2 regions of the Lactiplantibacillus sp. 3062 genome follow, and region 1 is predicted to be linked to the other one. Evidence: riboswitches for the same ligand, from Rfam matches in the RefSeq annotation. Region 1 holds a riboswitch; the other holds the start of a gene.
The links. A riboswitch is a leader RNA that binds a small molecule or an ion and turns the genes downstream of it on or off. The one in region 1 is predicted to bind FMN.

Region 1 (14,988 bases):
TCCAATTTGAATCGGCGGGAATTCGAAACGTGTTACGGCGTCTGCACCCGGATAACTTTGAATTGGTCGCCGCGGTCAATGCACTTTACCGGCCGGGGCCCATGGAAAATATCGACCATTTTATTGCCCGCAAACAAGGCCAAGAACCGGTCAGTTATCCGGCGGAACAACTTGCGCCCATCTTAGGACCAACGTACGGTATTCTGGTCTATCAAGAACAAGTCATGCAAGTCGCCGCGGTCATGGGCGGTTTTACACTAGGTGAAGCCGACTTATTGCGGCGGGCGATGAGCAAGAAAAAACGTGCTGTGATTGATAAAATGCGGCAACAATTTATCGCTGGTGCACAACAGAATGGTTATTCCGAAGCAGTTGCGACACAGGTTTATCAATATATTGAACAATTTGCGAACTATGGTTTCAACCGCTCACACGCGATTGCCTACAGTAAGATGGCTTTTGAACTTGCTTACTTGAAAGTCCATTATTCCGGAGCGTTCTTTACCTCATTGATGAATTCTGTGTTGGGCAATGGAACGAAGCTGAAACAGTATCTAGCGGAAGCTCGTCAGCACCAAGTGGCGATTATTCCCCCGGATATTAATCGGAGCGGTCAATACTTTGATTGGAATGGTCAAGCCATTGTGTTTGGGCTCAGTTCAATCAAAGGGTTGCGCCGTGACTTTATTGCGAGTGTGTTAGACGAGCGGCAGGCGAACGGACCGTTTAAAAGTCTTCAGCAGTTCATGCAACGGATTGACGCGAAGTGGCTCAAAGCCGATTTGATGGATGCACTGATCTATGCGGGGGCTTTTGACCACTTTGGGTTGAACCGTGCAGAGCTACTGACCAGTGTGCCTGAATTGATGTCAAGTGCCGAGTTAGCCGGTGGCAGTATGAGTTTATTTGAATCATTAGCCCCTAAGATCAAAAAACAGCCGGAGCTTTCGTTAGGTGAGCGATTGGCCAAAGAAGCGGAGTATCTTGGTGTGTACGTTTCAGGGCACCCTGTGGAAACGTATGATTGGCTCGCGCAACAACGACATACACAATTAGTCAGTACGCTCACGAGTGAACAACCGGCACAAATACTGGTCTATATTACTAAGGTCCGAACGATTCGGACCAAACGTGGTCAACCAATGGCATTTGCAACGGGAAGTGATTTGTCCGGCGAAATTGACTTGACGATTTTTCCCAACACCTATCAACGGATTCAGGCGGAATTGAAACCAGAAGCAATCGTGTTAATTACTGGTAAGGTCGAGCAACAGCGGGATTTGCAAGTGATCGTAAACACCTGGCAGTTGGCGGAACAATTACCCAAACCAACCGGCCAACTCTTTTTGCGGTTGCAACCTGAGCAAGCAACGGCGACTGTGCAAAAGGAAATTTTAAGGATCTTAAGTCAATATCGAGGTCCTAATCCAGTTCTAATTTACTCGGTAGCAGCACATCGAACGGTTGAACTAAATTCACAGTATTGGGTCGCAGAAAATCCAGATTTGGTTGGAGCGCTTACAACCTTATTAGGTCGCGATAATGTGGTGATGAAGAACGCTATCCCTTGATACGACGGCGTTTTTTAACGCATTTAATTTTAGAAAATAACAGACAATCCACGTGAAAAGTGTTAGAATCACTTATGGAGTTACGAACTCAATTTATTGCCTGAGGTGAAAAAATGAAACGCATTGGTATTTTAACCAGTGGCGGCGACGCTCCTGGTATGAATGCGGCCGTTCGTGCAGTTGCTGGTAAAGCAATGGCTGAAGGGTTGGAAGCATACGGCATCAATTACGGCTTTGCTGGATTAGTTGCCGGTGACATTCACAAAATAGAAGCAGCCGACTTAGATGGTGTGATTCAACGCGGCGGAACTTTACTATACTCCGCACGTTATCCAGAATTTGCCCATGAAGAAGGTCAATTAAAAGGGATCGAACAATTGAAGCGGTTTGGGATTGATGCTTTAGTTGTTATCGGTGGCGACGGTTCTTACCATGGCGCATTGCGCTTAACGGAACACGGCTACAACACGATTGGTCTTCCAGGGACGATCGATAATGATATTCCTTACACGGACTTCACAATTGGTTTTGACACTGCTGTCAACACCAACGTGCAAGCTCTTGACCGGATTTATGATACGGCTCATAGTCATGACCGGACTTTCGTTGTGGAAGTTATGGGTCGTGGCGCTGGTGACGTAGCCTTATGGTCCGGTGTTTCAATCGGCGCGACTGCTATCGTGGTCCCCGAAGTTGATTGGGACATGGAAGAAATCGCCAACAAGATTAAGCATAACCGGGCCAATGGTCATCGGAGCAACTTGATCGTGTTAGCCGAAGGTGTGATGGGTGCCCAGGAGTTTGTTGAGAAGTTATCCGAATATGGTGACTTTGATGCTCGTGGGAATACCATTGCTCATATGCAACGTGGTGGGAATCCAACTGCTAAAGACCGTGTCATGGCCAGCAAGATGGGTGCCTACGCTGTGGAACTCTTGCTTGCCGGCAAGGGTGGCTTAGCGGTTGGGATTCAAAACAACCAATTAGTCAACCACAACATCTTAGATTTATTTGAATCTAAGCATGACGTTGAAGTGTCATTAGATAAGTTGAATGAAGAAATTTCATTCAAGTAATCATGGCATGTTAGTTCTTATTTTAATTTGATAAAAATGACGTTAATGTCTTTTTATAAAAACTTTCAAGGGAGAGATTTTTCTTATGAAAAAAACCAAGATTGTTTCAACACTTGGTCCTGCCAGCACCGATACTGACACTATTGTTAAATTAATCGAAGCCGGCGCAAATATTTTCCGCTTTAACTTTTCACATGGTGATCATGAAGAACATTTAGATCGCTTAAACAAAGTTCACGAAGCAGAAAAGATTACGGGTAAGACCGTTGGTATCATGCTTGATACTAAGGGTGCTGAAATTCGGACGACCGTTCAAGCTAACGGAAAATCTGAATACAAGATCGGTGACAAGGTTCGTATCACCATGGATGATTCATTAGATACGACCCATGATAAGATTGCCGTTACTTACAAGAACCTCTATGATGATGTTCATGTAGGTGGCCATGTCCTCTTTGATGATGGTTTATTAGATATGAAGATCGACGAAAAGGACGAAGCTAACCGCGAATTGGTTACAACTGTTCAAAACGCCGGCGTTTTAGGCTCACGTAAGGGTGTTAACGCTCCTGGCGTTTCAATCAACTTACCTGGGATCACTGAAAAAGACTCAAGTGATATTCGCTTTGGTTTGGATCATGAAATCAACTACATCGCTGCTTCATTCGTTCGTAAGCCACAAGATGTCTTAGACATTCGTGAATTACTTGAAGAAAAGCACATGGAACACGTTCAAATCTTCCCTAAGATCGAATCACAAGAAGGTATCGACAACGCCGATGAAATTCTTAAGGTTTGTGATGGTTTGATGGTTGCTCGTGGTGACATGGGTGTTGAAATTCCTGCTGAAAATGTGCCATTGGTACAAAAGAGTTTAATCAAGAAGTGTAATGCTTTAGGTATGCCTGTTATCACGGCTACTCAAATGTTAGACTCAATGCAAGAAAACCCACGTCCTACTCGTGCCGAAGCTTCTGACGTTGCCAACGCTGTCTTTGATGGTACTGACGCAACGATGCTTTCTGGTGAAAGTGCTAACGGTCTTTACCCTGTTGAATCTGTTGCCATGATGGCTAAGATTGACGAAAAGGCTGAAAACACTTTGGCTGAAAACGGTACGTTACAATTAAACCGTTTCGACAAGACTAGTGTTACTGAAACAATCGGTATTGCGATTGCTCGGGCAGCTAAGAACTTGAACATTAAGACGATTGTTGCTGCGACTGAATCTGGCTACACTGCTAAGATGATTTCGAAGTACCGTCCAAATGCTGATATCTTAGCAATCACTTTTGACGAACGGACTCAACGTGGCTTAATGGTTAACTGGGGTGTTCAACCAATCGTGGCTGAAAAACCAGAAACCACTGATGACATGTTTGATTTAGCTGCTTCTAAGGCTGTTGAACTTGGCTTTGCCAAGGAAGGCGACTTAATCTTGATTACTGCCGGTGTGCCAGTTGGCGAACGCGGTACGACTAACATCATGAAGATCCAATTAATTGGTTCTAAGTTAGCTGATGGTCAAGGTGTCGGTGATGAAACGGTTATCGGTAAAGCCGTAATCGCAACGTCTGCTCAAGAAGCTATCGACAAGGCCGTTGAAGGTGGCGTCTTAGTTACTAAGACGACTGACAAAGACTACTTACCAGCAATCGAAAAGTCTAGTGCTTTAGTTGTTGAAAACGGTGGTTTAACTTCACACGCTGCTGTTGTTGGTATCTCAATGGGAATTCCTGTTATCGTTGGTGTTAAGGACGCTACTAGTGTTATTGCTGATGGTCAATTGATCACAGTTGATTCACGTCGTGGCCTTGTATACCGCGGTGCTTCAAACGCCCTTTAAGATCAAATCTAATTTGATATTGAAAAGTCGTCGCTTTGCGGCGGCTTTTTATATTACATAAAGTGCTTCACTCCCAGTTAAATTAGTATGAAACATGGTTAAAAGGTGCCAAATCGTCAACGTCAAATGATCCAGCTTAAGCCCGCTGGAAAAAGATCTACTTAGCGGAAATTTGCTTAGCTGGCTGCGTCCTGCACCGACTTCCAGGCATTTCGGCCAATTGCTGGAACGCGGTGGACACAGATTTAAACCGAAAATCACGTCTTAAATACTGGTCTTCCACTAACCAAGCCAAAAACGCTTACTAAGTGGAATTTCACCGCTGAGCATTGGCCGAAACGCCTTCCAGTCGTGATAGTATGCGAATGGCCGACATGGGTGGACCCAGCATTGAACGAATTAGATGTTGCTATTTTAAAACAGCGATTTTATCATACAACAGTTAGTTTGATAATATAATTGTGATTGTACGATTATTTCTAATTCCACCGTATTAGTACTGAGGTGTCCAAAACAATTGAGACAGCATTAACGCATGTTCAAAATTCTAAGTAGTAAACCCGTTCAGCGACAAGTTAGGTGGTCGTTCATCAGCCATTCGACTGGCTTACCGACTGGAGGGGTTGGGTGACAATGCTCAGTAGCCAAATTATTCTTGGCTGGAAGTGGGTTGCTTCCGGCCTAGAATAAGACTCGTATTTGAGATTGCGCAGTGGGTTGCTGCGTGAGCTCAAATCGACGTCGGCTACGTTCCGGCAATTGTCACCCAGCCCCGTAAGTCGGAATAGGACGAACCTTGCTGACGAGCTGGAATCCAAACGATTTGGCACCTTTTAACCCTGTTCCCGCCTAGATTAAAGAACAGGAATCGGTTATTGATCAGGGGGGGATAGTGAAATTGGTGAGTAACGACCAACACCCCTCGTAATTCGGGCCATTTTCAGTTACAATTGATAACACGTGAGGTGTCGTATGGAAAGTTGGTTATTTTTATTAGCGATTTTAGTGGTGGCATGGTTAGGAAAAAATCAGTCCTTACAAATTGCGACCGTGGTTGTGTTGCTTATCAAATTGATTCCTAATACGAGTAAATTGCTGACGACGATTGGTCAGAAGGGAATCAATTGGGGTGTGACGGTGATTACCGTCGCAATTTTAATTCCGATTGCGACTGGTCAGATTGGATTTCGGGACCTTTGGCATGCGTTTAAGTCGCCAGTTGGCTGGATTGCGGTTGCATGTGGAGTGTTGGTTTCAGTGCTCTCATTTCACGGTGTCGGGCTTTTGTCAGCGACACCAGAGATTACCGTGGCATTAGTATTCGGGACCATTATGGGTGTTGTTTTGCTCAAGGGAATCGCGGCCGGGCCAATTATTGCGGCTGGTATAACGTATTGCATTATTCAAGTCTTACATTTGAGCTTACAGTAATTTAAAAGAACCGTCCGTTGATATTTATAGACGGATATATTAGAGGAGTTATCACATGGATAGTATTATTGGAACAGTGGTTACGGCGAAGGTAACCGATGAAAACGATGAAGCATACTTCGTACAGATTGATGGACAGACGTTGTGGGTCGATAAAACTGAACCAGAGAAGCCATTGCACATTGGCGGGCTTTACGAAGGTTTTGTTTATGAGAATGAAGATCATCATCTGCAGATGACGCGGTTCGTCCCGGAAATTTCGTTTGATCACTTTGTATGGGGAACGGTTGTCCGGACGCGGCATGATCTAGGTGTCTTTGTCGATGTTGGGTTACCGAATAAGGACTTGGTGGTGTCATTAGACGAATTACCGACCATCAGTCGACTATGGCCTAAAAAAGATGATCGTTTATACGTTAAGTTAGCCCGTGACAATAAACAACGGCTATGGGCGACTCTGGCAGAATTGACGGATTTTGAAGCAATTGCCAAGCCATATGATCGGGCCCAAGTTAAGAATACGGATACCATGGCGACCGTTTTTCGTTTGAAGATGGCCGGTACGTCGGTTATTACAGATGACAATCATCTGGGCTTTGTTCATCCGTCAGAACGTGAACAGGAACCACGCATGGGGCAACACGTCAAGGCGCGGGTCATTGGTTTCTTGCGCGATGGTGAATTGAATTTGTCCTTGAAGCCGCGGGGATACGAAGAGATTGGCGATGATGCCCAAATGTTATTAGCAGCATTGCAACATCAAGCTGACCACGCGCTACCATTTTGGGATAAGAGTGATCCCGATGATATTCGGAATTACTTTGGTATCAGCAAATCACAATTTAAGCGCGCTGTGGGTAATCTCTTGAAGCAACGCTTGATCAGTCAACAACCAGGCGAGATCAAGTTACTGGAAAATGCGGATGAGCAAGCCGACGATTGATCAAAAAATGCAGGACCAGCTTGCTGATTACCTGCATTTTTTGCGTGTTGAACGGGGGTTAGTTGAAAATACGATTAAGAGTTATTCTCAGGACCTGACTACGTTTAGCGAATACTTGATGAGTCAGCAAATCACGGACTATCGGGTGGTTGATCGGTACGTCCTATTGAATTATTTACAGTATCTAGATGAGGCTGGTAAATCGCGAAATACAATCATTCACAGTGTTTCTAGTTTACGTAAGTTTTTTCAATATTTAGCACAGATGCACGCTATCGATACTGATCCGATGCTAAAAATCGACACGCCTAAGCGGGCGCAGCATTTACCGCAAGTATTGTCACCACGCGAGGTCGAACGGTTGCTAGCGGTGCCCAAGTTGAATACCCCGTTAGGATTACGAGACCGAACTCTGTTAGAAGTGATGTATGCAACCGGTCTGCGAGTCAGCGAGACAATTAATTTAACGATGGATGATCTGCACTTAGACTTGGGATTGATTCAAACAATCGGTAAGGGTGATAAAGAGCGGATTATTCCTATCGGTGATGTTGCCATTGATTTTATTACCCGTTATTTAAAAACGGCTCGGCCCAAACTCGTCTCTGCCAAACGCCGGAATAGCTATTTGTTTATTAATAATCACGGTGGTAAATTAAGTCGGCAAGGGGTTTGGAAAAATCTGAAGGCAGAAGTCAAGGCGGCTGGCATCGAAAAAAACGTGACGCCGCATACGTTGCGCCACTCGTTTGCGACTCACATTTTAGAAAATGGTGCGGACTTGCGTGTCGTTCAGGAGCTTTTAGGGCATGCCGATATTTCGACGACTCAAATTTATACGCATATTTCGAAAAAACGCCTAGCTGAGGTTTATAATAAATATCATCCGCGGGCATAGATGCGGTGCGGAATCAAGCAGTCAAGGGAGGCAATACCGTGCTCGTTAAATATCGGAAGGATTATGAAAAGGTAGCAATGGGGCTACTGTCATTTATTCCAGATTTTAAGGACCTAATTCATCTACAAACTGAGATGCAGTGGTATCAGTCAACGGAAGACCACCAACTATTACTATGGCGGCAAGGTGACGGCGATTTCTGTGGTATTATCGGCATTGAAGTCGGCAGTGACTTTATTCTACTGCATCACGATTCATTATCACCCGAGGAACGGACGGCGGCCAACCAGTATCAAATGTTGGATGAGTTGGCCGCGTTGTATCCCAAACAACGGGTCATGGGAACTTTAGAAATGGCGCCAATCATTGGCGCGTGGGAGCGTAATCGTGACAAACAACCAACAACAACCAATCACCATTAAGATTTCGGAGTTTGAGGGGCCACTCGACTTGCTGTTGCACCTCATTCGCCAAAACAAGATGGATATTTATGACATTCCAATTGCGGCAATTACGCAGCAATATTTGGATTACTTACACTCTATGCGAGCGCTAAAATTAGATATTGCTGGTGATTATTTGGTTATGGCTGCGACTTTGATGACGATCAAGAGCCGTTTCTTATTGCCACAGCCTGAACCAGATGAGATGGACGAAGATAATGAGGACGATGATCCTCGTGACTCACTTGTAGCTGAACTGTTGGCTTACAAGGTTTATCAGGAAGCCGCTGGTGAATTGCGAGAAAAAGAACAGGCGCGCCATCAACATTTTACGCGTGAAGCGATGTTAGTACCAGCTGATCTGAGTGCGCCCAAGCTGACTGCGGGGATTACATTAGATGATCTGCAAGCGGCTTTTCGGCAATTAGTGGCTAAACGGCGGCGGGTACGGCCACTAACGAAAACGGTTGTGGCTGAAACCATCAACATTGATGAGCGGATGACACAAATTACGACGCAATTGCAACAGCAACCACAAGGACTGGATTTTGCCGACCTATTTACGGTTAGTGCCAGCGATGAAATGTTAGTGACAACCTTTATGGCTGTGTTAGAATTAACCAAGCAGGATCAAGTGGCGCTGCAGCAAGCTGAGCCACTGAGTCCGATTCATTTATATTTACGACAGGATGAACAGCATGACGAACATTGAACAAATTGAAGGACTATTATTTGTGGCTGGCGATGAGGGCATCACGGTCGCCGAAATCGAGCACGCCACGGGGTTTGCTAAGCCGGCGATTACAACGATGCTCACACAACTGGCCACGAAGTATCAAGCCGACCCAGACAGTGCCCTAATGATCTTATCAACGGCGAATACTTACCGGCTAGCAACTAAGGCCGCGGTGGCGCCGGTGTTAAAGCGCTACTTTGAAGCACCACTCACCACGAGTTTGTCGCAAGCATCGTTGGAAGTGTTAGCAATCATTGCGTATCGGCAACCCTTGACGCGGATTGAAATTGATGAGATTCGTGGCGTACACAGTGGGTCGACGATTCAAAAGCTGGTTTTGCGACAACTAGTTACTGAGACGGGGCGTTTAAGTGAGCCGGGACGACCAATTTTATACGGAACGACGGAACTGTTCTTAGATTATTTTGGGCTAAAGTCTTTGGATGACTTACCAGCGATTGACTTAGCTGCTTTAAGTGACGCTGAGCATCCGGCACCAGAGACAGACCTCTTTTTAAATGCATTTCAGGATAAATTACAAGCAGAACGTGAGGATGAATAATGGCAGAACGATTACAAAAGGTAATGGCGGAAGCGGGCATCGCTTCGCGGCGTAAATCAGAAGTGTTGATCACGTCTGGTCACGTTAAGGTGAATGGGAAGACGGTCACCACGCTCGGTGTAAAGGTTGAACCTAGTGACCATGTCGAGGTTGATGGCGTGCCATTGAATGCAGAAAAACTCGTGTATTATTTATTTTATAAGCCGCGGGGGGTCGTTACAACTGTTCATGATGAGAAGGGCCGTAAAACGGTATTAGACTTCTTTGAAGACGTACCGGAACGAATCTATCCGGTGGGACGTTTGGATTACGATACTTCAGGTTTGTTGATCATGACAAATGATGGGGCTCTCGCTAATCGGCTAACTCATCCGAAGTACGAAGTCAAAAAAACTTATTTGGCCAAAGTTGAAGGGGTACCAACCAATGCTGATCTCAAGCAATTGCGCTTGGGTGTTGAAATCGATGGCCGTAAGACAGCTCCAGCGAAGTCGAACTTGTTAGATAGTGATCACAAGAAGAATAATGCGCTGGTCCAACTAACGATTCACGAGGGTCATAACCACCAGGTGAAAAAGATGTTGGCTGCAGTGGGTCACCCAGTGACTAAGTTGAAACGTGAACGTTATGGGGTTCTCGATTTGCAAAGTTTACAACCGGGCGAATACCGTAAATTGAAGCCGATTGAAATTAGTAAGTTAAAAGGTGAACGATAGCGCTTGCATTTTTGAATGAAAGCCGTTAAAATGAATTTGTAAAAATAAATATTGGTTCATCTTCAGGGCAGGGTGTGATTCCCGACCGGCGGTAATAACCCGCGACCTATGCGTGTGCATAGTGATTTGGTGCAATTCCAAAGTCGACAGTAAAGTCTGGTATAAAGAAGATCGAGCTTATTTGCCAAGCGTTGCAAGTAAGTCCGCCCCCAGATGACAGTTAGTGTGATCGGGCGGACTTTTTTTAGTTGAACAAATGGTAATGCGGTTCATTGAAGATGACCCATAGGAGGGTGCGTTATGCAACATACAACGTTACACCGACTAGTGGGCATAGCCTTACTCGGTGCCATTGCGTATATTTTAATGTTACTGGAGTTTCCGATTTTACCGGTAGCGCCATGGATGAAGATTGATTTTTCAGATATTCCAATTCTGATTGGGCTCTTTCTCTTTGGTGTCGGGGGCGCGTTTGTCATCACTATCATCAAACTGCTCCTACATTCAGCCATGATGGGCTTTGCCATCTATGACTTAATCGGTTCTTTTGCTAGTTTTTTAGGTACGGCAGTATTGATTTTAGCATTTGCATTAGTACTTCGTTACTATCGGGGCAATCCCAAGTGGCGGATGCCTGTGGCGATTGTGGTCGCCACAATCGGCCTGGTGGTGATTGAATCGTTGGCTAACTTAACGTTTGTTCTGCCATTCTATTTGCAAGTAATGGGTATGAAGCTCAGCATGTCGCTGAATACAGTGGTGTTAGTGGCAGTCATTCCATTTAACTTGATCAAGGGATTGCTAGTGGGCAACGTCTTCTGGCTGGTCTATCAGCGATTAGCTAAGTGGTTAGGCAACCATAATCAGCTTATGAGCCGAATTTAATCTAAGTCGTTAAAATAATGTGGGTGGTCACTAATTGCGTAACTGCAGGGTGACTGCCTTTTTATATTGGTGCCACCGTGATATTCTTAAAGACGCACACTGCCGGTTGGCGGATGGTTATCCATGAGCTTTAATGTGGCAGTAAGTTGATGAATTCGAAGTTTCAATCAAGGCTTAGAAAGATTAAAAAGCTGTCGGCCGCTATGCTGTGTCGCGGGTCACTGTCAGCGACACTGACGCACGTAAATTTGGGCTGATCACGACTTAATTTAAAAACTGGCACATTTAGTGCGCAATTAACAATCACAACAGCAAGACTTAAGGGAGGCCTTAGCGTGTTTACAGACTACGTTTTATTGTTATTCAGTACGACGCCGCGACGAGCAAAGGGCCTATTCAATGTCTTGCGCGGCCGCCGTACGGTCTCCACGCTTTTTGCGGGGTTAACTGCCGGCTACTTGGATTTGCTCGACAGTTGCCACGAGGTTCCCTTGGAAGATTTCATGGCAGCAACTGCGGCTTTGACTGAAAACGGTCAATTGACGAGTACGGCCACGGGATGCTGGCAATTAACGCAGGCGGGGGAACATCGGCAAGCCAAACTCCGACAGACTTTATACATGCCCCAAAATTTTGAAGTATTTCAAACCACTGATGTCCGCCGATTTAGAATCGTCAGTCAGCTAGCCCTACAAGTCGTTTCCGAACTCGTACATCATAATCGCCATTATTATCCGGTGACGACTGATCCGGGGATTCAAGCCCAGGTCAAACAATGGCTACGTCAGCAGTCGAAGGTGGAACTTGGCGAGCAAATTCATGCGGCCTTGACTGCCTTCTTGACGAGTTTGGCAGACCCAGAGTTGCCAACGGTGTTTGTTCAAGGTATAACGGGGTATCAAGAACCGGGACTGACTAATGAGCAATTAGCGGCACAATTAGGTCGACAACCCTGGGAGGCTAGCTTGATGCACACAGACGTGATATGCCAATGGATTGCTTGGATTCAGCGACACCCGCGTGATCCATTTTCCCAGTTGTTGTCAGTGCTCACTCAAGCGAGTGCCATCAGTCAAAGCGCTGAGCAAACTTACCAAGCTTTCTTGAAGACCCAGCAACTTGCAGCAATTGCGCAGACGCGGCACTTAAAGATGAGTACGGTACGGGAGCACTTGTTGGAGGTGGCGATTTGGTCGCCTGATTTTCCGTTTGAAATGGTGTTGAATCATGAATTAACTCAGCAGTTGGCCACCATCTTTGCAGCCCAGTCCGACATTGCAAACTGGTCATTCCAAGAGGCCCAAACTGCGCTACCCATGCTAGATTTTTTTGAATTTCGGCTATTTCAGATTATGAGGTGTCAGTATGTCAGAAGATGAATTATATGAGCTGTTGAAAACGAAATATGGCTTCGATGAATTTCGCCCCGGGCAGCTAGCCGTCATTCAGAAATTATTAGCAGGTCAAGATGTCTTGGCAGTGTTACCAACTGGGACCGGCAAATCATTGATCTATCAACTCGTTGGAACCGCACTGCCCGGGCTAGTTGTGGTGGTTTCACCGCTGATTTCCTTGATGCAAGATCAGGTGGCGCGCTTAAACTATCAAGGCGAAAAGCAAGTTGCTGCTTTGACCTCCCAACTAGATTATGGTGCTCGCCAGTATCTGCTGAATCATTTAGGACAGCTTAAATTCTTGTTCATTTCGCCGGAAATGTTGGGTCAAGACATTATTCAAACAGCGCTGATGCAAGTGCAACTGGCGTTATTAGTTATCGACGAGGCCCACTGCATTTCAACTTGGGGACCAGATTTTCGCCCTGACTACCGTCGCCTTGGTCAAATTCGACAACGGTTACAGGCACCGACAACGCTAATGCTCACGGCAACGGCTACACAACGCGTTCGACAAGATATTTTGACACAATTAACCGTTCCAGATGCCCAGCAAGTCTTATATTCGGTTAATCGTCCTAATATTTACTTAGCAGTCGAACAGGTCAATGATGAAGCTAGTAAACGCGTGACCTTGCAACATTTAGTGACAAGTGCGCGCGGACCAGTCATCGTTTACTTTACTTCCAAGCGGCAAACTGATTTGATAGCGGAATGGCTACGAACGACAACCACGTTACGGGTCGCGGCTTATCATGCCGGCTTAGCGACTGATGACCGTTTCAAGATCCAGCAGCAGTTCATGGCAGGACAATTGGATGTGATCTGTGCTACATCTGCTTTTGGAATGGGTATCAACAAAGCTGATATTCGCTTAGTGATCCACTATCATTTACCGACGACTTTGGCCGACTATGTTCAAGAAATTGGGCGCGCAGGTCGTGATGGTCAGCAGGCGATGGCGATTATGTTGTACGCACCAGGTGACGAAAACCTGGTGCGGAATTTGAACGAATTGACGGCTGCGACTCCCAATGAAATTCAGCAAGATTATAGCCGTTATCAAGCGCAGCAGCCACCGACTGATGATCGTAGTAAGGTTTTGCAGTCATACTGGCTACAAGGAACTCCTCCAACGACCGTGGCAACGATTTTTGCTGATCGCCAAGCAGCTAAGGAACGTGAATTGCGGGCGCTCATGGGTTACGTCCAAACGACAACTTGTCATCGGACCGTGATGTTAACTTACTTTGGTGAGCCAGCTGTTACCCATACAGATCAGTGTTGTCAGTTGGCTGGTGAACCACTACCGCTGGCTGCGTTAGGGTTGATGGCGACGCATGATGAGTCAACAGCCACGATAATGTCGTGGGATCAGCACTTAGCTCAATTGTTTTTACCAAATTCTTAAAGAAATCAATTCCGGGTTATGTTACAATATTGGTTGAAAGTTTTTTGAGGAGGAACACCCTATGAGTCAAAAAAATGATAATGACAAATCCCAAGCGGATAAGCCGTGGGACAAAACTTTTGAAGACGATCGGGATGACTCGGGCAATTTATCGCGAACTCAAAAACGAAAACAAGACAGTAGCAACTCTACGCTAACGACTGTGTTAGTCGTACTAATATTGTTGCTTGCTTTGGCACCAATTGGTTATTTCTTGGTGAAAAAGAATTCGCTTAATAATCCGCAACAGACTGAACAAGTTGCTAGTTCGAGCTCGAAGAAGTCATCGGCCAGTGTTGCTGCCAGTAGGTCATCGACTGCTGCTAGCAAGAAGAAGGCGGCCGCATCGTCGAAAAAGGCGGCTGCTAAAAGTAGTAGCTTAGCCTTGGCTAGCTCTAAAGCTGCCAGTTCCAAGGCTGCTAGTTCTACTGCTGCCAGCTCGGAAGAAAGTGCGAGTACTGACGACAGCAGCGCTAGCAGTAGTAGTAGCTCCTCAGAATCATCTTCAGGGACTAAGTACGTCACGGTAGAAGCCGGTCAAGGGGTCTATCGGGTCGCTACGAATGCTGGAATCTCAGTGGATAAGCTATTGGAATTAAATGGGTTATCATCTGATGCAACGATTTCGGCTGGTCAACGGTTACGTGTCCGTTAATACACGATTTTTTCAGATTGTGAGGGGTTAGTTAATGGCTAAGCAAGCATTACAGGTGGCCATCGATGGTCCGGCTTCAGCTGGCAAGAGTACCGTAGCCAAACTCGTTGCAAAACGGTTTGGCTATATTTATGTGGATACTGGTGCCATGTATCGGGCAGTCACGTACTGGGCAATGCAACAGCACGTTGATTTAGCAGACGAAGCGGCTGTGATTACGGCAATGAAGTCGCTCAAGATCAGTTTTAAACCCGGCGAGCCGGATCAACTGGTTTTTGCTAATCAGGAAGATATTACGGCGGCGATACGCCAGCCAGACGTGACGAATAACGTCTCGACGATTGCGGCGTTACCACAGGTGCGTACGATTTTAACTGAGCAA
Region 2 (14,988 bases), 370 kb from region 1:
ATTTTAAGCAGCCTAACGTTTCAGAATAAGCAATTTTAATTATTAGGCTGAACGACTTGTTAGTAAACTAATTCCAGCTGGAATTAAAGATATTATGACGATTAATAGCATTATTAGTTCAAAATTTTGTTGTACAATGCTGATGTTGCCAAAAAGGAAACCAGCACCGATTGCAATTGAAATCCAGGCAATACCACCTAGTAGATTGTATCGGACAAAGGTAGGGTAATGCATGGTACTTATTCCGGCAGTAAATGGAATCAGTGTCCGAATGATTGGTACAAAGCGCCCAAGAAAAATTGCAAGACTACCATGATCGGCAAAAAAGGTTTGTGATTCCTGAAGGTACTTAGGCTTAATCCAACGACTGAGACGCGGGCTGTGCAAGACATGCGTACCAAAACGCTTGCCAATTTCAAAGTTACAACTATCACCGAGCACAGCTGCGACAATTAGGGTACTAGATAAAACCCATAAATTGAGTGGGTGGGCTGGTAAGGCTGTCAAAGATCCACAGAGAAAGAGGATGGAATCACCAGGTAAAAATGGAAAAACAACGAGGCCGGTCTCAATAAAAATAATGAGGAATAGGCCACCATAGATCCAAGGCCCCATACTATTAATAAGCTGTGGCAATTCGGTATTCAGATGGAACAGGATTGTCAAGATTGACGTCATATTAATTACCTCACTTTCGTTACTATCATATCGAATTGCTGGGAAGACCACCCCTTAGACTGATTGAAAACTTCCTGAATAATTCTCAGAAATGGTGGCAGTTGTGATTTGCTAGTGGACAAACGACTGAAAAAATTCTAGTGAGGAGAAGGAGTACGAATTTATAATCGAGAGTGGTGTAGTTACCAATTAATTTATTATTGCAACTATGATGTCAGATGAAATTGTTGGCAATTTTTGTTCCAGTCAGTGCTACTACTAACGATTTTGGTGGGTGTTAAAGATAGTTGTGAGTTCGGAAAATTAGTTAATGATCCCCGTCAAAATTGTTGATTTGTTTGAATTGCGAAGAAGATATTGGTACTATCGGTTTAACTATTAGGTCGCTCAATCGCTAATTGTTGTTTGAGCTAATTGCGTGGTGATTAGTAATTGACGGATTAAATATGTTTAGTATTTCTTCTTTTTGACATGGTTTGGTAGGTTCTTTTAGCAGATTTCTCTAGTTATTACTGATGCAAGTATATGGGGAGATTATAAGATAATCAAATAGCAGAAATGATGAAAATAACCTGAGACTTTTTCAGATGTTGTTTCATTGAAACAACTGTCGATGAGACTAAACGATGACTATACTGAACGATAAGTATTAAATGTATTATTTTAGTCATATTGGGGGAATTAGCATGCAAAATCCACGGTTAACCATTATTGTGCCTTGCTACAATGAAGAAGCGGTGTTACCTAAGTCTACACACATCTTGGATGGTATTTTGACGGATCTGATCCAACACAAACAGGTCAATGCGGCGAGCAAGTTATTATTTGTTGACGATGGTAGTCAAGATAAGACTTGGAAACTGATTAAATCGTTGGAAAAACAGTATTCAACCGTGACGGGTCTTAAGTTTAGTCGTAATTTTGGTCATCAAAACGCGTTGATGGCTGGGATGCAGGTCGCCAGTCCGACTGCTGAAATAGTCATTACGATTGATGCTGATTTGCAAGATGACCCACAGGTGATCCCAGAAATGGTGGCACGCTATCGTGCTGGTAGTGATATTGTATTAGGTGTCCGCAATGATCGAAGTAGTGATTCACTTTTCAAACGATGGACCGCGGACGGCTTTTATCGGCTAATGAAGCGTATTGGTGTGCAATTAGTACCTAATCACGCCGATTTTCGATTGTTAAGTCAACGGGCAGTTCAGGCACTGTTAACCTATGAGGAAACCAATTTATTCTTGCGTGGAATCGTACCACGACTAGGTTTTCCAACAACTAAACTTTATTATCATCGCCAACCACGTTTTGCGGGTGTTTCAAAGTATCCATTACGTAAGATGGTGGCTTTTGCTTTTGATGGGATCACGTCATTTTCAATCGCACCGATTAAAGTAATTTTATTGTTCGGTATGGTGATTAGTGGCGGTAGTTTGATGATGATGCTATATGCGTTAATACAAGGATTACTAGGGACCGCAACGAGTGGCTGGTCCTCACTCATGACAAGTCTATGGTTTTTAGGTGGGATGCAATTGATTGGTATTAGTATTGTTGGCGAGTATGTAGGGAAAATTTTTGCGGAAGTCAAGCACCGGCCCCGCTATATTATTGAAACGGATGATTATACGGCAACTCAACAGCCAGCTATTGTAAATTCGCAACGGGTGCACGGATGAAGGCCGTGGTTAAGAGCGTCAATTGGCTGGCGGCCGCGGTATTGGTCGTCGCAGTCGGCATGGCGTGGTTGCAACCGATTCACTTCTTCGGCAACCCGGACTGGGCGTCACCGGTCGTTCAATTAGCCATGGTTCTGGGATTATTGGTCATGACGATGGCTGGCCGGCAGGTGCTCAAACAGTTATCATCTCGTCAGTATCGTTGGCTGTTGATTGGGCTGGTCGGCTTAATCGCCATCGTGCAAATGCTGATTGCCACTAGTTTTGTGGACGTGGCGCGGGCCGACCCGTTTTTCGTTCGGCAGCAGGCACTGTTATTAGCGCGGGGTAGCCATCATTGGCAACATTATTTTATGATTTATCCCAATAATGTGAATTTTACGTTATTAGTTGCGAATCTGCTCAAGCCATTATTGAAACTGACGCAGACACCCTGGGTATTATTAAATGTCATCCGATTTATCTGGATCGATACCGGACTAATCAGTGGGTTATATTTAATAAACCGTTGGCGTTACTGGCGACCGGGGGCGGTCTCATTTAGTTTGTTGTGGCTCGTCAGCGTTCCCGTGGCCGCATTTGGACTATTTGCATACACGGACGCCCTCGTTTTGCCGCTACTTCCAGACAGCTTGGCCTTGCTCACACTCGGACTAAGCTTAACCGGCTGGCGTCGTTGGGGCGTTTTGATTGGTGATGGGTTATTGGTGGCCGTGGGCGTGGTGATGAAGACTAATCTCATTGTGCTCTGGCTCACTCTCGTATTGATGGGAGTCATCTTGTGGTGGCAACGGCAATTCAGTGGTCGGCAAATGTTAGGCTGGCTCGTCAGTTTAGTGATGACACTCGGGGTGATGTTTGCGGTGATGCGGACTGCCCAACAGCAAGCGGGTTATACGCGCCAAGTTGATGCCGTCTTACCGGCAACCAGCTGGATTGCGATGAGCCTGAACCCCCAAAGCTCGGGTGAGTACCGACATGCCGATTTTGCGCGCGTTAATCAGATGCCAACTGCGGCGGCCAAGCGCCAACAGACCCAGCAAATGATTCAGCAGCGGTTACATCAGATGGGCGTTACGGGGACCCTCGTACATTTACTCAAAAAGATGCGGGTCTTCTGGGCGACTGGCGATTTTGATAGCTTTAAGTTGACCACTCAGTGGATTCGTGCACCCCGCTGGTATTTGAATCATCAACGCCAGCTTCAATTTTGGCTGGTTCTAATGACGCAAACGATTTACCTGACGATGCTGGTGCAAGCAATCGTGACTTTGATGAGGCGGCGCGAGTGGGCCGTGACGTTCGTTGCCCTGGCAATTCTCGGTTTAACGGCTTTTCATGTCGGACTTTGGGAAGTAGAAGGGCGCTATGCGTTGCCACTACTACCGGGATTGATGCTTCTCAGTATTGTGGGTGGTCGTGAGTTGCCGGTGTGGCACCTTAACCGAGTAATGCGGCGCCAATTGACGTGGTTGGTCGTCGTATTGGCGGCAATCAGTGTGGTCAGTTTGTGGCAGACGAGTCGGGCGACGCGGATTACTGATGTGGTACGTGGCAATCAGGGCAATGGGCGTTATGTTGTGTCCACGGTTCAAAAAATTAGACCGGGTCAAGCTGTTACTACGCCGTTAGCCGTTAGTGGTAAGAGTAATGTTTTACGGTTGAAGCCAGTTGCGACGCATGGGCGCGTAACAATTACCTTGACTAAGGAGACGCATGTCGTCAAACGGTGGCGGGGCTCGGCCAATGAGCTGACCACTTTGAATTATCCGTTGACAGCGGCGGGCAATCTGCGATTAGCGATTAAAAACACTGGTCAGACGCCCGTCCGGTATGGCGTGATGGCGGCCAACTACAGTCCGTTAACAGGCCGGGTGACGGCTAAGCGGCACGCGTACTTACAAGTCGTGATAAAACAGCAGTTTATTAAGCCGCACGCGTTAACGACGGGTGCCGCCAGTCTAGCAGTTGTCGGCTGTGTGGCGCTGGCAACCATTTTGTCGTTAGGTCGGTTACGGCCAGAAACTGGATAATAAAACTTGAAGCGAAAGTCTTAATAACTGGTGTTGCCAGTGTTGGGACTTTTATTTGTGGTTAAACGAAATATAATAGCCGTTAATTTGGGTGACTTATCAAGGTGAGGTGAATTCAAATGGTTCAAATTATTGCGCATACTTTAGTGACTGCCGGGCACGACGTTTTAATTTTAAAACGCAATCAGTTTGAGCGTGGGCGGCCGAATGTTGATGCCAGCTATTGGGATTTTCCCGGTGGGTGTGCATTAGCTAATGAATTACCGCAAGTAGCGGCCAAACGCGAGTGTTGGGAAGAGACTGGCTTGAAAGTTCAAACTGAGCGCGTTATTTGGGAAGATGCCACCTTTGACAAGGCTAAAAATCAGGTGTACACGCGTTTAGTGTATAGTACACAGGCATTCGTTACTAGACCGGCAATCAACTTAGAACTTACTGAACATATGGCCTTTCTTTGGATGAAACCTGAATTAATTTTGACTAATATAAGAATTGTGTCCTATCTAAAACCGATATTAACGCGACTGGTTTAGCAGTTACGGCGACCATTAAAACAACAATCGGACTGCCTAGCAGAATAGCTTGGCAGTCCGATTGTTTTGATTGACACGATTCTAATGGTGGCGATATCGTTGACGCCAAAGAATGAAGCTAAGTCCACTTATGATTGAAATCAGTAGTCCGCCCAGCAATCCCGGGACGTGGTAAGTTAGCTGAATCTGATTCTTACCGGGCTGAATCGGTAGGGCTAACATCCCACCAATGACCGTTTTAGGAGTAACTTTGACGCCGTTGACCGTGGCGCGCCACCCCTTGTCGGCTGGAATAGCAACGTAGAGCCACTTTTGCTTGGAGCGATTGGTGACTTGACCACTGACCACGGTATGAATGCCCGAGACGTGGTAAGTCGGTGTAAAGCGCGTGGATAGCAGTTGCTGTTTGACTTGGTTGAACCGGGCTTGATCCAGGCTGGCGATGTGGACATGGGTGCCAAGCGTTGGTTGGGTACGTTTGACCGTTAACGTGACGACAGCGCCTTTGTCAAAATAACCTAGCGATCGGAGCACTAACTCACCGTTGGCATTGAACTTAGTCGGGACTAAGTGACCGTTGACCCGCATCGTGGTGTATTTTGTTTGACGAGTCGTGTCGTTATAATACAGCGTCCCGGTGCGTGTCATCCTTAATTTAACCGTATGCAAATACGGATAGCGTTTGGCCTGTGAATCTTGGATGACGTGATCTGAGAGCATCGTGGCGTTGCCAAAATAGGCGCGTTTCGATGGCCGCAAACTTTGTAAGAGGCGTTCTTGATTGATAATGGCACTATTCTGACGAAGCTTTAACTGTCTAAATGCTGTTGGCACGGCAAACCCTAACCCGTTTTGACTACGGAGCCGCGTTGTCGCTTGACCCACGGCGTTTAATTGCACAGCGTATTTTACATCTAAGAGTAAATCAGTGACCGGATTTAGGCCTTCTGAACTGACACGCCGGGCGTTTTTAGAAAATAGCCCAAGTGACTTCAACATGAGACGTGTTTGGTTCGCAAAAGTTGAACTGTAGTAGGTAATATCGTGAAAGTTAAATAACATCGGGTCGTTGTAATTACGATACTTGCTATCATAATTGTAGGCCTGATTGATTAGCGTATTTTGATTTTCAACGCGATATAATTGACCATCAGGATCGTTGACGGCTTGCATTTGGCGGTATTCGGTTCGATAGGCAGTTACAAATTTAGCCTGATTCCCTAGTGGTGACTTCGCCATCATGAGGGTACTGTTAGTCCCTAATTCTAAGGCGACGATACCTGCCAAGCTGAGCGTTTGCCACCGCTTCGCCGTTGCGAATAAGGCAATTGCGGTTAAGATGACAGCGACTAAGCTGAGCGCCAGCGTTGAAGTTGTTAAGGGGTGCTTAGCAGTTCGTTGGGCAAACCAGCCTAATATCAGCGCACTGACCATGAGTGTCGGTAACAACCATTGCCAGCGCAAGGCGATCCGCCGGGGGCCTGCTAACCAGGCTTCAAAAGCGATCATGATCAAGACAAAGCTAAAGAAAAAAGCATTGCGGTATGGAAAGCCAGCGGGCGTTTGAAACATGTGCCAAATCGTATCTAAGGTACGAATGTCCATACTCAAGAAGAGTGCAAGTAATAGTCCGAAGCTATGCCATTTGTGAGCTTTAGTCAAGTTGGGCTGCACCCAGAAACTTAGGGCCAGCAAGACGACCAGACTACTGCTGAAGACGGTTGGTGCGTGTACGAGCCGAGTCGTAAAATTGGCGGCACCTAAGCCAAATTGACTCAAAACAGCTAAACCGAATTGTGGGACCGGTAAGTAGCTCGATAATTTGACCGCAGATTTAGCCGTGGTCAGCATGCCTAAACCAGTGGGGATCAGGACAAACATCGTGCTTAACCCACTGAGTAGCATGGTGACCACGACGTGCCGAATTAACGAAAATTGATGACGAACAGTTTGCCAAAGACTGTCCTGAGGGCGTTTGCGTTCAAATAGTTGATAAATAAAATAGTAAATCACAAATAGGCAAGTCATATAGCCTAAGTAGTAATTGGTGACGATACTGACCCATAACCAGCCGAAAAAGCGTCCGGGATGACTAGTTGCAATTAAGTGGTCGAGTCCTTGAATGACCAGTGGTAACCAAATTAATGCATCCAACCACATGATCGTAAAATAGTTGAGGGCAACGAAGCCAGAGAGGCTGAAAGCAACACCAAAAATGGCAGTCGACCACCGCTTTGTTTGAAAATGCGTTTGTAAAAAAGCCGTCATAGTGACCGCAATCAAGCTGATTTTTAACATGATGAGTAGACTAAGTCCGGTTGGCAAATTGGCCGCCGGAAACAACAACATCAAAATGTTAAATGGGCTTAATAGATAGTAAGCAATCGTGGGTAGTGCGTTACCGCCTAATGACTGTGAAAATGAATATAATTGAAAACTATGCGTTAAAATGGCATGCCGATACGCGGTGAAAAATGATAAGTATTGGCCACCCATATCACTAATTAATAAGTTATGGTTACCGAAGGGCGTGATCCCCCAAATTGCGAAGACAATCCCCATGATAGCAAGGGACAGTAATCCAGCTGTCACTGCCACTTGCCAGCGCCTTGTTTGATAATTAGGCCACATTTTATTCAACTCCGATATTATGAATGATTTCATTGTACCGTACTGAAACTTGAAAACTAGTTAAGAAAAGCGAACAATTTTCTGAAAAAAGTTAAGAATTAGTGTTAGTCATTATCATTTTTATAAAGTTTGCTAGCAGTTTAACACAGCAGTTCACGAGGTTAAACTAAAAGGGGTGATTGACAATTGATTAAGAAAGTGTTTTTATAAAAGGTGAAAACTGAATACGATTTCTTCGGGGCAGGGTGCAATTCCCGACCGACGGTAACAACGTAAGTTGAAGTCCGTGACCCGCGTGAGCGGTGGACCCAGTGCAAGTCTGGGACCGACAGTATAGTCTGGATGGGAGAAGAAAATTATTGCTTAAATTTTACTAGGCAGTAGTGGCTATTGGCGACCTTTAAGTAGGTTTATTTAGCTGGATCCTACTGGTGAAATCTATTTGGCGAACACTTCACACCCGATTATCGATGATTTGATAATTGGGTGTTTTTTTATCTTGTTGGAGGTGAACCAATGTTAACTGATTTTATGCAAATGGCTATCGATCAAGCCAAATTGGCGGGGGTGGCGACGTACCAAAATCCCCAGGTCGGTGCGGTATTAGTCAAAGACGGCCACGTGTTAGCTCAAGGTTATCATCATTATTTTGGCGGTGACCATGCTGAGGTGGATGTGCTGCGGCAGGTCACACCAGAACAGGCGCGTGGGGCCACGTTATTTGTCACACTGGAACCTTGTTCACACTATGGGAAGACGCCGCCGTGTAGTGCGCGAATCGTCGCGGCTGGAATTCGGCAAGTCGTGATTGGTCAATTAGATCCCCATCCAATCGTGGGTGGTAAGGGACGTCAGTATCTTTTGAACCACGGAGTTGATGTGGTGACGGGCTGTTTAACGGACAAAGTTCGCGCGTTGAACCCCCACTACAATCATTTTTATGTGCAGCAGCGACCATGGATCACCCTAAAAACGGCGATAACGCTTGATGGCAAAATTAATACTGAAACGCCGACTCGGACGCTGGTTTCCAATCATGCTAGTTATATCGATAGTCAGTGCTTACGGTCACAGTTTCAAGCAATTCTGATTGGTGAACGGACGCTAACGATTGATGATCCACAATTAACCGTCCGACTGACGGCAATGGTGCGGCCACCGGTTCGATTGGTGGTGTTGAATACGAGTACCGTGGCGTTAAACCACCGGCTTGTTCAGGACGGTCAGGCACCAACCTGGTTACTTTGTCGTCAGGCTGCGGCTAGTGACGACCAACTTCGAAACAGTCCCAATGTACACGTCCTGATTGGCAACTGGACACCCGCTGCAATCAGTCAACTATGTGTCGAACAAGGCTGGCAGTCACTCTTAGTTGAAGGTGGGGCTCATCTGCAAGCTGAATTTGTTGCGGCTGAATTGATTGACGAATGGGTCAGCTACATCGCACCAATGATGATTGGTGGGACGGGTTTGCCAGCCGTTACCGGGGCCGCTGCGATGACACCGTTGACATTTGAACAACCAACGGTAACTTGTTTAGGGACGAATATCCGGCTACGGGCCGTTCGAAAGGAAGTTAAGTAAATGTTTTCTGGAATTATTCAAACCAAGGGCCGCGTCAGCCAAGTGCACCAACAAGGGTTGGAAATGACCCTTACGATTACCGCACCGTCGCTGATGACACCGAGTCTTAAGATTGGTGACAGTATAGCGGTGAACGGCATTTGTTTAACGGTAACGACCCGACAAGCGGATGCTTTCAGTGTAGTGGTGATGCCTGAAACGGTGCGTCGAACGAACTTAAAGATCCTTGTGGTCGGTTCATTGGTGAACCTAGAACGTGCGTTACAAGTGAACGCGCACTTAGATGGGCACATTGTTCAGGGGCACATCGATTACTGTGGTCAAGTGATGCAGCGACAATCTGATGCGCACGCGCTGCGTCTGTTGATCAGTTTACCGTCAGAATATCGCGCACTAGTAGTCACTAAAGGTTCGGTGGCAGTTGATGGGGTTAGTTTGACGGTCGTAGCGGTCACGGAGACAACGTTTGAAGTCGATTTAATTCCGCATTCACAAGCGGTGACGACCTTGTCTAAGTTACAAGTTGGAACGCTGGTGAATGTAGAAACGGATATTCTGGGCAAGTACTTGGCCCGGCAATTAGCATTAGAGGGGAGTCATTAAGATGGATACAATGAAAAAGGTAGCAGCGGCCTTGGCCGCATTAAAACGGGGCGAATTGATTATTGTTGCGGATGATGAGACGCGTGAAGCGGAAGGAGACATGGTTGGCCTAGCCGCTAAAGCAACCACTGCGACAGTGAATCGGATGATTACATCAGCGCGGGGACTACTCTGTGTTCCGATGGCGCCAAGTATCGCCACGCGACTACATTTGACACCGATGACTAGTGAACACGATGCGTTTGGAACGGCATTTACAGTCTCAACGGATCACCATACGACGTCCACGGGAATCTCGGCAGCTGATCGGGCGACCACGATTCAAGCGTTAGCCAATCCCAATAGTCAGGCCGCTGATTTCTATCATCCCGGGCACGTTTTTCCATTGATTGCGCGGACTGGTGGATTGTTAGCGCGGCGTGGTCATACTGAAGCGGCCGTCACGTTAGCACAATTAGCAGGTGTGACCCCCGCGGCCTATATTTGTGAAGTTATCAAGAAAAATGGCTTAATGGCGCGGCGCCGTGATCTCAAAGCTTTGGCAGAGGGCTTACAATTACCGCTAATCACCATTGAAGATATTACCACCTACGTGATTCAAACGGGTGCCGCCCAGCTAACAACGACCCCGAGTGTCAACTTACCGACCAAGGATGGTCAGTTCACGATGACTGGTTTCGAAGCCCCCGGTCATACGGCGTTGCCAGTGGCACTGCAAGCTGGTGATATCAGTGGCGATGAACCAGTGTTAGTGCGGTTACACTCTGAATGCTTTACGGGCGATGTTTTAGGATCGCGGCGGTGTGACTGTGGTGATCAATTACACGCCGCACTCCAAAAGATCAGTCAAGCTCAGCGCGGTGTTTTCGTCTATTTACGGCAAGAGGGTCGCGGCATTGGCTTGGCTAACAAACTAGCAGCTTACGCACTCCAAGAACACGGGGTTGATACGTATGATGCGAACGTGCAGTTGGGCTTTCAACCGGATGAGCGCCGGTATGATATTGCGGCATTAATTCTACGCCAAATGGGGATTACACGGGTTCGTTTGCTGACTAATAATCTTGACAAGGTTGAGCAGTTACGTGCAGCGGGGATTGATGTTGTTGAACGGGTCCCCTTAGAAATACCAGCCAATCAGTACGATCAAGCTTACTTAAAAACAAAACGTGATCGATTTCATCATCAACTCACACTAACGGAGGGACACGAATGACAACTTTTAACGGCAAAATTAATGGCAACGGGCTTAAGATTGGGATTGTCGTGGCGCGTTTCAATGCGTTTGTAACGCAGCAGCTTTTAACTGGGGCACAAGAAAGTTTGGTACAGCATGGGGTCAATGAAACCGATATTGACGTGGCCTGGGTACCGGGAGCTTTTGAGATTCCACTGACGGTTCAAAAAATGATTACAACCAAGCGCTATGATGGCGTGATTGCACTTGGGGCAGTCATTCGGGGTGCAACCGCGCACTTTGACTATGTTTGTCGTGGCGTGACGACGGGGATTGCGACCGTCAGTTTGGCAACCGATACGCCCATAATGTTCGGCGTTTTAACCACGGATACCATTGAACAAGCTATGGATCGCGCTGGCTTTAAGAGTGGCAATAAGGGTGCTGACTGTGCGGTCAGTTTGTTAGAAACGTTGGACGTGCAGCGGGCAATATTAAAAGCTGACTTGGCCTAAATGACGTAAATTAAGGGTATGCATAATATTTCAAATACCATCAATTTGTAACTTGGGCCATTGTTGATGCCACTGCTTCTGTGCCATTCGCTGCTGATAGATTGCCATGTGCTTGGCATCCTGGCGATAGTAGGGGATTGGGGAACAGCGAAAGTTTATCAAATCGTCTACACCGTATGGGGCGATTAGCTTGATTTGATTTTCGTCTAAAAAGGCGCCAATACAAGTTGGAACTTCGACAAAGTGACCAATTGCATCGGTAACGGAAGTGAATTCGGGATCCTTATCAAAATTATAATGTGCCATATAGACCTCATTTTTTATTTGCCATTGGTATTGTGGGGCTTTATCAGTAAGTTGCTGATAGATTTTTAAATCATCGCTGGCTGGTCGCTCAGGATCAAAAAAGACGACGTCAATATCACTGTTGAACATCACTGGCTGCCCGCTGAGTACTTGCCAAACAGTATTACGGATGCTACCAGCCGCCAATGCGCCTTGTTTTAAATGACAGTCTTGAATTAATTGAAGAATCGTCATTAAAGCAGGAGTTGTTTTAATAATATGAATAACTCGTTGTTCGTTGGTCATTGAAAACACCTCAATTTAATGTTGGTTAAAAATAGTCTAACATAGTAATGATATCGTGCAATTCAAATAAAGGATTTGCTTTTGCTGATTTCATAAAAAATTAAGGCCGCTTACCACTACTAACTGATAGTGGTAAGCGGTCTTAGTTTTTGGTTGTGAGTTTAAGTAATAATTGCCTAGTCTTCCGTAACCTCAATCTTACCAACTGCAATTGGTAGGGTTACGTGAGCATCATACATGCCCACTTCACCAGCGACTGATGCAGGTAGGGCTAAGTCTTGTGGGACGCCGTGAATATAAATGACCCGCTTGTCTAGTTCTAAGTCATCGGTACCGAAGACTTCTTTGAACTTAGCCTGTAGGTCGCCTAAGGGCACATCGATTTCATAAGCGAAGTGGCCCTGCGCGTCGGCAACTGGGTAATTATCATTTGGTACGTCCATATGATGGGGCGCATTATCAAATGGGACCATCGTCGTCCCAGAAACAGGTTCAGTTTCAGGCAAGTCTACAAAGCCGTCGTGATTGACATCTTGGGCCATAGTAGCAATCTGTGCCGCTTTGCCATCTGGAAAGCCGTGGAAATGTTCCCAGTGTTGCGTGTTGGCCGGGGTATCGAACATTTCAATGGTGACGTGTAATTGGTTACCAGTTTCAGTGAAAGTCGCTGTGCCGTGTGGGGCAGTACCGATTCCTTCGGCGTTCAGCGGGACGATGTTAGCAACGTATTTTTTAGTCATGAATAATTCCTCCAGTTCTTCATTATATGGTCAGTATATGCTAGTCTAATCATATAAAAATTGACATAGATCAAGAAAAGGAGAAATTATGCATTCAAAAATGGATTGTGTGAGTCGTTCACCATTATTTTCACCGCTAGCGCCAGCGGTGAAAGCCAAATTAATCACGGTGACCCATCACCGGAAATTTTATCAAAAAGGGCAGTTGATTCGTCAGCCACTCGACCATCAGGAAGGCATGCTCATTTTAGATGAGGGAATGGCTAAAATTTATGCCTTAGCTGCTAATGGTAAGGAGAAAATTATTGAGTTGTTGCGTAGTGGTGATGTCGTCGGACAACACTGGCTATTTGCACCGCATGAGAATCAGGGATTTATTCAAGCCACGAGTGATGCGTGGGTCTGTTCCATTCAATATGATGATTTTCAGCGATTATTAGGTGAATCAGCCAGTTTATCATTAGCAATGATCAATAATTTTGGGAACCAATTGATTGAAGCTGAGAAGAATCAATTGCGACGAGATTTGCTGGATGCTAAAGCGCGTTTGATGGCGTATTTGCGCGATTGTGCCGTTGAATCCGGACAAATCGAATTTGAATTGCCGTTGAAGAAGAAGGAATTGGCGAATATTTTGGGGATTACTCCCGAAACCCTGAGTCGTCAGTTTAAACAATTGGCGGCTGAAGGGCAGATTATCGTCAATAAGCGCCAGATTACAATTTGTTAGACGGGTAAAGGGGGGCGTCGCCTGGTTTTGGCTAGTTAAGGGTGACGCTGGTTCAATATTAAAAATAAAGTCTGATTTCCAACGCAGTATGGGCTAGGAAATCAGACTTTATTTGACTTGTGAGGAAGAGGTTCTTTAATGATGAAAATGCCGGTTAGCAACGCCACTTGCTCGCAATGCCGGCAAAACGACTTGATCAATGAGATTGGTGAGTTGCTGATCAGTGTTCATCGGTTGGTTGATGATGTCGCAGTACCGTAATTGTTGAAACAATACTAATTGTGCGGCTTGGTTAGGCCAAATCTGAAGTTCACCGTGGTTTTGTGCATTCGTCAGAAGTGGCTCGATCAAGGTCAAGTTGGCATGATCAATTTGAGTCACTAACTGCGTGAGATCGCGCTGGTTCTGCGCGTTCAAGGCTGTGGCAAACAATAGCCGAAAATAGCGGAAGGGCCCCGTACTAGTTTGTTGGATAAAGCGTTGCGCTAACAGAATGAGATCGGTACGAAGACTGCCAGTATCTAATGGCGTGGTCGTAAGTGCAATGGGAGTCTTTTGTATTTGATGAATAATAGTATGAAAGATGAGGTCAAAGGTCGAATCCCAGTAGCGATAAAGAACACTGCGGCTGGTAGCGGCCGCAGTGGCTACTCGTGAAAAAGTGACCTGGTCGAGGCCGTATTGACTAAGCAGGGTATAGGTGGTGTCATAAATCGCGTTTTCCAGTCGGTTGCCACGTCGACGTTGATTGAGTTGGGTCACAAAAAGATCTCCTAATTGGTTTTAGAAACAGTTTACTGCTTTTTGTGCCTTAATAATAGTGATTTCCGTAGCCAAACGATTGTTGTAGTTAAAGACAACGTGTATCTTAAATAGCGTTGTTAACAATAATTTAAGTAATCAGAGGCGGAAAATATGGCAAAAATTATTATTGTCGGGGCTGCACATGGCGGCCGCGAAACGGTCAATGGCTTATTAGCAGCTAATACGGATAATGAGATTCATTGGTACGAGCACGGGCAATTCGCGACGGCTTTGGATTGGGCTCCGGCGGATGCTGAAAAAGAGCGGTTGGCCTTGTCCCAGCAGGTGACTCTATTCAACCAAACGACGGTCACAAGAATTACCCCAGCGACCCACACGATTACTGCTCGTAATCAACGGGGGCAATTACAGACTGATCATTACGATCGATTGGTATTGAGCGTTGGATCGTTACCAATCCAGTTACCGATTCCCGGAGCCGAATTATCTGGTGTTCGATCGATTCAAAACCGTGCCAGCATCAATGAGTTAAAATTGGCCGCTAAGTCAGCAGCCATTAAAAACGTGGTCGTGATTGGAGGCGGCTATATTGGGATGAATTTTGCAGCCTTATTTAAACAAACCGGCAAGCAAGTAACTGTTATTGATGTGAACGCTCGGCCATTCAGTCACAATCTTGATTCAGAATTTACGCAAATTTTAGCTGCAGCGAGTGTTGAGAATGGG

Region 2: it holds a riboswitch for FMN, as region 1 does, so the genes downstream of both, ribD (bifunctional diaminohydroxyphosphoribosylaminopyrimidine deaminase/5-amino-6-(5-phosphoribosylamino)uracil reductase RibD) here and ACWQAU_RS03755 (ECF transporter S component) in region 1, are expected to answer to the same signal.

Annotation. Positions count from the first base shown of each region.
Region 1 is NZ_JBVAYE010000002.1:154,858-169,845, forward strand. Features, by position in the region: gene dnaE (DNA polymerase III subunit alpha) at 1-1,571, shown strand, start outside; gene pfkA (6-phosphofructokinase) at 1,685-2,647, shown strand; gene pyk (pyruvate kinase) at 2,733-4,493, shown strand; gene ACWQAU_RS03720 (DUF441 domain-containing protein) at 5,466-5,924, shown strand; gene ACWQAU_RS03725 (CvfB family protein) at 5,980-6,867, shown strand; gene xerD (site-specific tyrosine recombinase XerD) at 6,875-7,765, shown strand; gene ACWQAU_RS03735 (hypothetical protein) at 7,804-8,187, shown strand; gene ACWQAU_RS03740 (segregation and condensation protein A) at 8,153-8,920, shown strand; gene scpB (SMC-Scp complex subunit ScpB) at 8,907-9,506, shown strand; gene ACWQAU_RS03750 (pseudouridine synthase) at 9,506-10,222, shown strand; FMN riboswitch at 10,277-10,398, shown strand; gene ACWQAU_RS03755 (ECF transporter S component) at 10,523-11,107, shown strand; gene ACWQAU_RS03760 (YpbB family protein) at 11,443-12,486, shown strand; gene ACWQAU_RS03765 (RecQ family ATP-dependent DNA helicase) at 12,473-13,912, shown strand; gene ACWQAU_RS03770 (LysM peptidoglycan-binding domain-containing protein) at 13,974-14,606, shown strand; gene cmk ((d)CMP kinase) at 14,641-14,988, shown strand, end outside.
Region 2 is NZ_JBVAYE010000002.1:521,185-536,172, reverse strand. Features, by position in the region: gene ACWQAU_RS05560 (VTT domain-containing protein) at 43-678, opposite strand; gene ACWQAU_RS05555 (glycosyltransferase family 2 protein) at 1,365-2,360, shown strand; gene ACWQAU_RS05550 (membrane protein) at 2,357-4,393, shown strand; gene ACWQAU_RS05545 (NUDIX hydrolase) at 4,513-4,926, shown strand; gene ACWQAU_RS05540 (YfhO family protein) at 5,008-7,557, opposite strand; FMN riboswitch at 7,785-7,915, shown strand; gene ribD (bifunctional diaminohydroxyphosphoribosylaminopyrimidine deaminase/5-amino-6-(5-phosphoribosylamino)uracil reductase RibD) at 8,074-9,141, shown strand; gene ACWQAU_RS05530 (riboflavin synthase) at 9,142-9,744, shown strand; gene ACWQAU_RS05525 (bifunctional 3,4-dihydroxy-2-butanone-4-phosphate synthase/GTP cyclohydrolase II) at 9,746-10,960, shown strand; gene ribH (6,7-dimethyl-8-ribityllumazine synthase) at 10,957-11,436, shown strand; gene ACWQAU_RS05515 (nucleotidyltransferase family protein) at 11,467-12,027, opposite strand; gene ACWQAU_RS05510 (hypothetical protein) at 12,204-12,767, opposite strand; gene ACWQAU_RS05505 (Crp/Fnr family transcriptional regulator) at 12,856-13,497, shown strand; gene ACWQAU_RS05500 (TetR family transcriptional regulator) at 13,633-14,259, opposite strand; gene ACWQAU_RS05495 (FAD-dependent oxidoreductase) at 14,413-14,988, shown strand, end outside.